2 linked regions of the Chondromyces crocatus genome follow. The protein of the gene in region 2 binds, or shares a complex with, the protein of the main gene of each other region. Links are inferred from orthologs where the notes say so. Each region holds a gene or a part of one and is shown on either strand. Other genes may lie near its edges.

Region 1 (3,420 bases), 4.2 Mb from region 2 along the record:
TGCGCTGGCCTTCAGCCAGAGAGGGATGTCGTCGAGGACAGCCTGTCCCTCCGGGGCGATCGGGGTGAGGAGCACTCTGCCGTGGACCGCAGCGAGGGCCTCTCCCCCGATGTCCGTGAGCTCCACGTCGAGCCCGCCGGGCATGCCGCCACCGAGCACGAGGAGCTCCGTCGCGACCCCTGCGGAGTCCCCGCGAGGGGCCACGGCCAGCACCCGCTCGTAAACGAGGCGCTCGCCCGGAGGGAGGTGCTCACGGTGCGTGAGGCTGATCTCGCTCTCACCAGCGTCGGTCGACGCCTGCAGCGCGGTCGCTTCCACGGGGATCAGCACGTATGCCGTGTCGGTCCCGATGCCTGCCAGGTAGGGGCCCACATACGGTCCAGGGCAGCCGGGCACGCACCGTGGCGCGACCAGCAGCGTCCCTCCCCAGCGCACCGCATCGCCGAGTTCCAGGCGCATGCTGGGCTGTGCGCCGCGGTTTTCGAGGGTGGTGGAGAGCAAGACCGCCCGATCGGCGGGCCTCAAGCTGTAACGCGTTGCGATCACCAGCGACTCGTCACCTGCGACGTGGCCGCGCGCCTCGACCCACGCCGTGCCCTCGTCGTCCCTCCCCGTCGTCAGCTCCTTGTAGAGCGCCTGACCGGCGGCTCGCCCGAGGTAGGTCGCGACCCGTTCCAGCTCGTCTCGCCGTCGACCTGCGTCGGCGGCGTCGATGAGGTGGCCTCCGCCCTCGACACGCCCGAGCTGCTCGATGATCACGGCGATCTGGTCGTTCTCCAGCAGGTAGTCACCTGCTTTGCCGCCGGCGAGGGCCCCCGAGAGGCCCTCCTCGGCTCCCCCCTCGAGCCGTCGAACCTTCGCGGACGGAGCGGAAGGAGCCGCCGCCGGGCACAGCTCGTCGTGGCCACCGCTGCGCCAGCGACACATGGCACCGAGCCGCGCGGCGGCCCCGTCGACGACGATCACACCACCACTCTGCAGCGGAGGGCTGCAACTCGCAGAGGCCGACAGCAACCCCACCAGGACGGCGGCGCGCCTCGTCATTCTCTCGAGCCGCGCCCTGAAGGGTTCTGGCGAAGGACCGGAACGCGGAGGAAGAGCGGCCATGGATCCTGTTATGACGCGCGGGCCAGGCACCACATTGGATGCCACCGACCCTGGTGCCCGCTCACTCGTCGTCGACGACGTCGGGATAGTCCCCAGGCGCCAGGTTGTCGAACCGGGTGCAGGAGGCCGCGAAGCGCACCAGCACTTTCCCGGTCGGCCCGTTTCGTTGCTTCGCGATGATCAGCTCGGCGATCCCCTTCGCGTTCGTGGTTTCCGCATTGTAGTACTCGTCGCGGTAGATGAAGACGATGGTGTCGGCGTCCTGCTCGATGGCACCGGATTCACGTAGATCCGAGAGCTGCGGACGCTTGTCTTTCGTCGTGCGGGTCTCGACGGAGCGGTTGAGCTGAGAGAGCGCGATCACGCAGACGCGCAGCTCCTTGGCGAGCTGCTTCAAGCCTCGTGAGATTTCGCTGATCTCTTGCTCGCGGCTGGAGACGCCGTCGCGCCCCTTCATGAGCTGCAGGTAGTCGATGACGACCAGGCCCACCCGTCGCCCTGGGTTTCCAGGGCCGGACGCCTGGTTGTACTCCGCCTGGATGCGGCGCACCTTGGCGCGAACTTCCAGGAGGGTCAGCGCGGACGTGTCATCGATCCAGACAGGGAGCGTCGAGAGGTAGGAGGCGGACTCCGTGAGGCGCCGCCAGTCCTCGGGCTGAAGGAAGCCCTGCCGCACCTTGCCGACGTCGACGCGCCCTTCGGAGCAGACCATACGGGTGGCGAGCTGCTCTCGGGGCATTTCCAGGGAGAACACCGCGACACCGAAGCCGGGCGCTTGCCGCTCGACGCCATGCCCCTCCTCGCCAGGACCTGGCATGCCGACGGAGCGAGGTGACGCGACATTGACCGCGAGGTTCAGCACGAACGAGGTTTTTCCCATGCCGGGCCTGGCGGCCACGATCAGGAGATCACCATCGTGAAGGCCGGCGGTCTTCGCATCGAGCTTCTCGTAGCCGGTGGAGATCCCCGTGATGCGATCGCCACGCTCGGCGGCCGCCGTGATCTGCTCGAAGGCAGTCCGGAGCGCCATCGCGAGGGGCTGGGTGGAGGTGCCCTGCGGGGTCCGGGCGAGCTGATAGATGGATTGCTCGGCGCCGTCGATGAACGCTTGGACCTCGCCGACATCACCGTATCCCTCCGCGGAGACACGCTGACAGGTGGCGATGAGCTGCCGGAGGCGCCACTTCTCGTAGACGACACGGGCATGCGAGGCGACGTGGGAAACGGCAGGCGTCGCGTCTGCGAGCGTCGCCAGATAGGCCGCGCCGCCGAGCTGCTGTAGCCGCTCACGATCCCTCAACCACGAGGCGACCGAGATGATGTCGATGGGCGTGCCCGCGAGCGCCAGCGTCTGCGTGGCTTCGTAAATGCGGCCATTGCCGTCGTTGTAAAAATGCTCCGGCTTGAGGATCTCGAGCACCCGGTCGAGCGCGTCTCGATCGAGCAGGATGGCCGAGAGCACGGCCGCTTCAGCGTCGAGATCATGCGGGGGGACTCGCCCGGCAATCGTCGCCGGCTCGAGTTTTTGCGGTCGTTGCCCCCGGCGGGCATCGGGCCCTCTCATCATCGGCTCGACCTCCCCAGAAAAATGCCTGGAGACATCCAGAGGTTATCCACAGAAGTGCCCTCAGAAATGCCCAACGCCCCGGAGGCCATGCCTACGGGGCGTCAGTCAACTGGGTCTCAGCGTTTATACGTGAGTCCAGCGCAGGCGAGAAGAGGTGCCTCTACTTCGCCGTGACGGTGACTTCGACCTTCGCTGCGATCGACGGAGCGAGCCGAACCTGCACGGAGTGAGTTCCGAGGGTCTTGATCGGATCCGTCTCGATGCGGCGGCGATCCACCGTGAAGCCCTGGCTCGCCAGCGCTTCCTCGATGTCCCGCGACGTCACCGAACCGTAGAGCTTGTCTCCCTCGCCCGTCGGACGAGACAGGGTCAGCTTGACGGCGCTCAGCTTGCCCGCGAGCTGCTCAGCCTCGGCACGCTGCTTCACCGTCTGGGCCTCGATCACCTTCTTCTGGTGCTCGATGCGGGCGACGTTCTCGGCGGTGGCACTGACCGCCAGGCCGCGCGGGATCAGGTAGTTCCGCGCAAACCCCGGGCGGACCTTCACGAGCTCGCCGCTTTTTCCGAGGTTGTCGAGTTCCTGCGTGAGGACGACGTGAATATGGGTCGCCATGGGATCCTCCTATGCCGACACGGTGAACGGAAGAAGCGCGATGTTGCGCGCTCGCTGGATGGCGAGCGTCACTTTGCGCTGGTGCCGCGCACAGTTGCCGCTGATCCGACGCGGGACGACCTTGCCCCGCTCC
Region 2 (3,095 bases):
TCGGCGTGTTGCCGGGCCACCTGCCGCTGCTCGCGGCTCTGCGGACGGGGCTCGTGACCTATCACAAGGAAGGTCGTGAGCATCGGCTCGCCGTGCACCATGGCTTCGTGGAGGTCGCGGCGGATGTCGCCCTCCTCCTCACCGAGCGTTTCGCCCGGGCGGAAGACGTGGACGTGGTGAAGACCCGCATGCGCCTCAAGGAGGTGGATGAAGAGCTGGATCACTGGCACGGAGAGCTGACGGATCCACGACGGCGTGAGCTGATCGAGGAAGAGCAGTGGCTGGCGACCGAGCTTGAGCTGATCGGTGATCCTCCGCCCCCCATGGTCCGTGAGGACACCCGGTTCCTCGTCAACCATGCCGAGCCGCCGCCGGAGGAGGAACTGGCAGCCTCGTCCCAGCCCGATGAGAGCCTGACCGATCACAAGAGTCCTGGATCCGCCTTCCCTGACACCAAGTAGCCGGCTCCGGGATCGAGGGAGCCCTCCGGGGCTCCCAAAGTTCGGCGTCCCCCCTTGCGCGTAAGGCTCCGCCGCAGAAGACTACATGTCGCGACGGAGCGCAGAGCCTTGCGCTGGAGAACTCGCAACCCACGATGATCTCGCCGGAGACGATTGCGCTCGTCAAGGAGCGGACCGATCTGGTCGCCCTGATCGGCGAGACGGTGCGGCTCACGCGTCGGGGTCGAAGCTTCACCGGCCTCTGTCCCTTTCACAAGGAGAAGAGTCCCAGCTTCCACGTCAACGCAGAGCGCGGCTTCTATCACTGCTTCGGTTGCAAAGAGAGCGGCAGCGCCGTCGACTTCGTGATGAAGATCGAAGGCCAGACGTTCGCCGAAGCCGTGCGCTCGCTCGCAGAGCGCTCCGGCATCGAGATCGTCGACACCTTCACGGATGCAGAGCGACGCGAAGCGCAGGGCGCCCGTAGAGAAAAAGAAGACCTCTACGACGTCAACCGGATCGCGGCGACCTTCTTCGAGCATCAGCTCCGCGGAGGGCCTTCCACCCCCGCCCATCCCCTCGCCCATTACGCCAGCGAGGAACTCGCTCGACGCGGACTTCCGCTGTCCAGCGATGGACAGGCGCCAGATTCCATTGCCGACGCGCTCCAGGCGTTTCGCGTGGGCTATGCGCCCTACGGGTGGGATGGGCTGGCTTCACACCTGAAGCGTCAGGGCATCTCACCGATTCAAGCCGAGCGCCTGGGTCTCCTCGTCCCCCGCTCCTCCGGCAGTGGGCATTACGACCGCTTTCGTCACCGCCTCATGTTCGCGGTCACCGATGTGCTGGGGAGGGTGATCGCGTTCAGCGGCAGAGCATTGCCCGACCCCACGCCCGCCGAGCTCACCGCGCACAGGCTCTCAGGTCCGGCGGCCACTACGGATGGGGCACCGGCCAAGTACATCAACAGCCCCGAGTCTCGCATCTACACCAAGGGCGAGCACCTGTTCGGACTCCACCAGGCGCGTCACACGATCCGACAGCGCGGAGAGGCCATCCTCGTCGAGGGAAATTTCGACGTGGTCGCGCTCCACGCCCGCGGAATCACCAATGCCGTGGCACCTCTCGGGACGGCGTACACCACAGCGCAAGCCCGTCTGCTCAAGCGCTTCGCCCCGAGCGTGGTGCTCCTGTTCGACGGAGATGCAGCGGGACGGAAGGCGACCCGGGCCGCCCGAGTTCCGTGTCGTGAGGCGGGACTGACGGCGCGGGTCGCTGCGCTCGCGCCCGGGCTCGACCCCGACGACCTCGCGCGCCAGAAGGGCCCTGAAGCCATCCAGCGGCTCGTCAAGGATGCCCGTGGGCTGCTCGAGTACCTCATCGACGCCGCCCTCAACGGGGACGACTTCAGTGGCGCGTCACTTCCGGACCAGATGGCACGCATCAAGGCAGTCGCGGCCCTGCTCGCCGAGGAAGACGATCCCAACCTCCGCTTGATGAGCAAGCTCTATGCGGATCGCGTGTCCTCGAAGCTGATCATCGGCGACAGGTCGCCCACAGACCTTCTCCAGCTCGAGCGGATCGTCGACGAGGCGCTATCCCAAGGACCAGGAGCGCGCCGTTCCGCGACCGCCAGCCGCCGACCCCCTGACCACGGAGGGGGCTTTTCGGAGGGTCCCGAGAGCTACGGCCCGGATCCTGCTTCAGCTCACGGGCGGAATCTCTCGCGCGAAGACCAGATCCGGCTCGCCATCCTCGGCGCCGTCATCGACTGCCCTGAAATCCTGGCAGATCCCGAGGTAGTTCCCGCGCTGGAGGTCCTCGAGGGGGATGTGGCGCTCGCAGTCGTCGCTGCACGACGGTACTTCATTCCCGAAAAGGGACTTGCCGCCGACGAATTTCTTGCGCAAATCTCAAGCGCGATCCATTCATTCGCGGCTGGACGTCTTGCCGCACCGGGGTTCGAGGGGGCGGCCGAGGCGAAGACGGAACTCCTTGAGAATGCACGAAAGTTGAGGCGGCTGACGTTGAAGCGTGCGAACGCCGCCGTGGTGCACCAGCTCGAAAAGGGAGAGGCGATGGGGGACGTCGCTTCCGAGGAATCCATGCTGCGTGAAGTTCAACGGAGGGCCCGCGAGAAGCTCGGGCTTTCTTGACGCGCGTCTTGGCCCTCTCACCCCGGGGCAGTCCAATGGCGCCAACCATGTTCTCGTTAGTTCAGAGCTGGTGGAACTGAAGTCCCTGTGGGGCGGCCGAGCCGCTACCAATGGAGCATGAGGTAATGGCGAGCAAGGCCAAGCAGTCTTCTGGTCGGGCGGGCGGCATCGCAAAGGGCGCGGGCGGGACCGCAAACGGTGCGAAGGGTGGAGCGACGCGCGAGGCGTCCTCTGGAGGCCGCAGTGGTTCCAAGCCCGATGGCGCATTGCGCACGGAGCGGGCAGAGAAGGACCGGAAGGCCCTGGAAAAGCTCGTCGAGACCGGCAAGAGCAAGGGCTTCCTCACCTACGACGAGGTGAACGACGCGCTCCCGGCGGACGTCTCCCCCGACCAGATCGACGATGTCGTCGGTGCCCTTGGCGACGAGGACATCGAGATCGTCGACGGGGCGACGCAGGTCAAGATTGCTCCCAAGCGAATCGCCGACGAGGAAGCGTC

Evidence for each region. The genes of interacting proteins can lie anywhere in the genome.
Region 1: the proteins of CMC5_RS19510 (region 2) and dnaB are in contact, whole or in part, in a crystal structure (PDB 2R6A), measured with the Geobacillus stearothermophilus proteins. The link is inferred for Chondromyces crocatus from one-to-one orthologs. Residues at the interface, in WP_049624496.1 of Geobacillus stearothermophilus: Lys456, Leu457, Leu458, Pro459, Ala460, Asn463, Ala464, Leu467, Leu535, Leu536, Ile537, Ala538, Gln544, Glu545, Asp548, Tyr549, His552; in WP_033016901.1 of Geobacillus stearothermophilus: Ser13, Glu15, Ala16, Gln18, Glu91, Leu92, Asp94, Ala95, Val96, Pro97, Thr98, Ala99, Ala100, Asn101, Tyr104, Tyr105, Ile108.

What each region holds. Positions count from the first base shown.
Region 1 is NZ_CP012159.1:9,529,024-9,532,443, forward strand. The notes cover bases 422-3,420. They hold dnaB (replicative DNA helicase), read right to left. Parts: upstream 2,675-3,420; coding sequence 1,169-2,674; downstream 422-1,168. Other genes in these bases: CMC5_RS34420 (hypothetical protein), read right to left, coding at 422-1,044; rplI (50S ribosomal protein L9), read right to left, coding at 2,835-3,287; rpsR (30S ribosomal protein S18), read right to left, coding at 3,297-3,420. Outside these bases: more of CMC5_RS34420, read right to left, coding at 1-421. UniProt on the Escherichia coli protein: The main replicative DNA helicase, it participates in initiation and elongation during chromosome replication. Travels ahead of the DNA replisome, separating dsDNA into templates for DNA synthesis.
Region 2 is NZ_CP012159.1:5,303,272-5,306,366, reverse strand. Bases 213-3,095 are described here. They hold CMC5_RS19510 (DNA primase), read left to right. Parts: upstream 213-595; coding sequence 596-2,596; downstream 2,597-3,095. Other genes in these bases: rpoD (RNA polymerase sigma factor RpoD), read left to right, coding at 2,722-3,095; atpC (ATP synthase F1 subunit epsilon), read left to right, coding at 213-461. Also shown: more of atpC, read left to right, coding at 1-212. UniProt on the Escherichia coli protein: RNA polymerase that catalyzes the synthesis of short RNA molecules used as primers for DNA polymerase during DNA replication.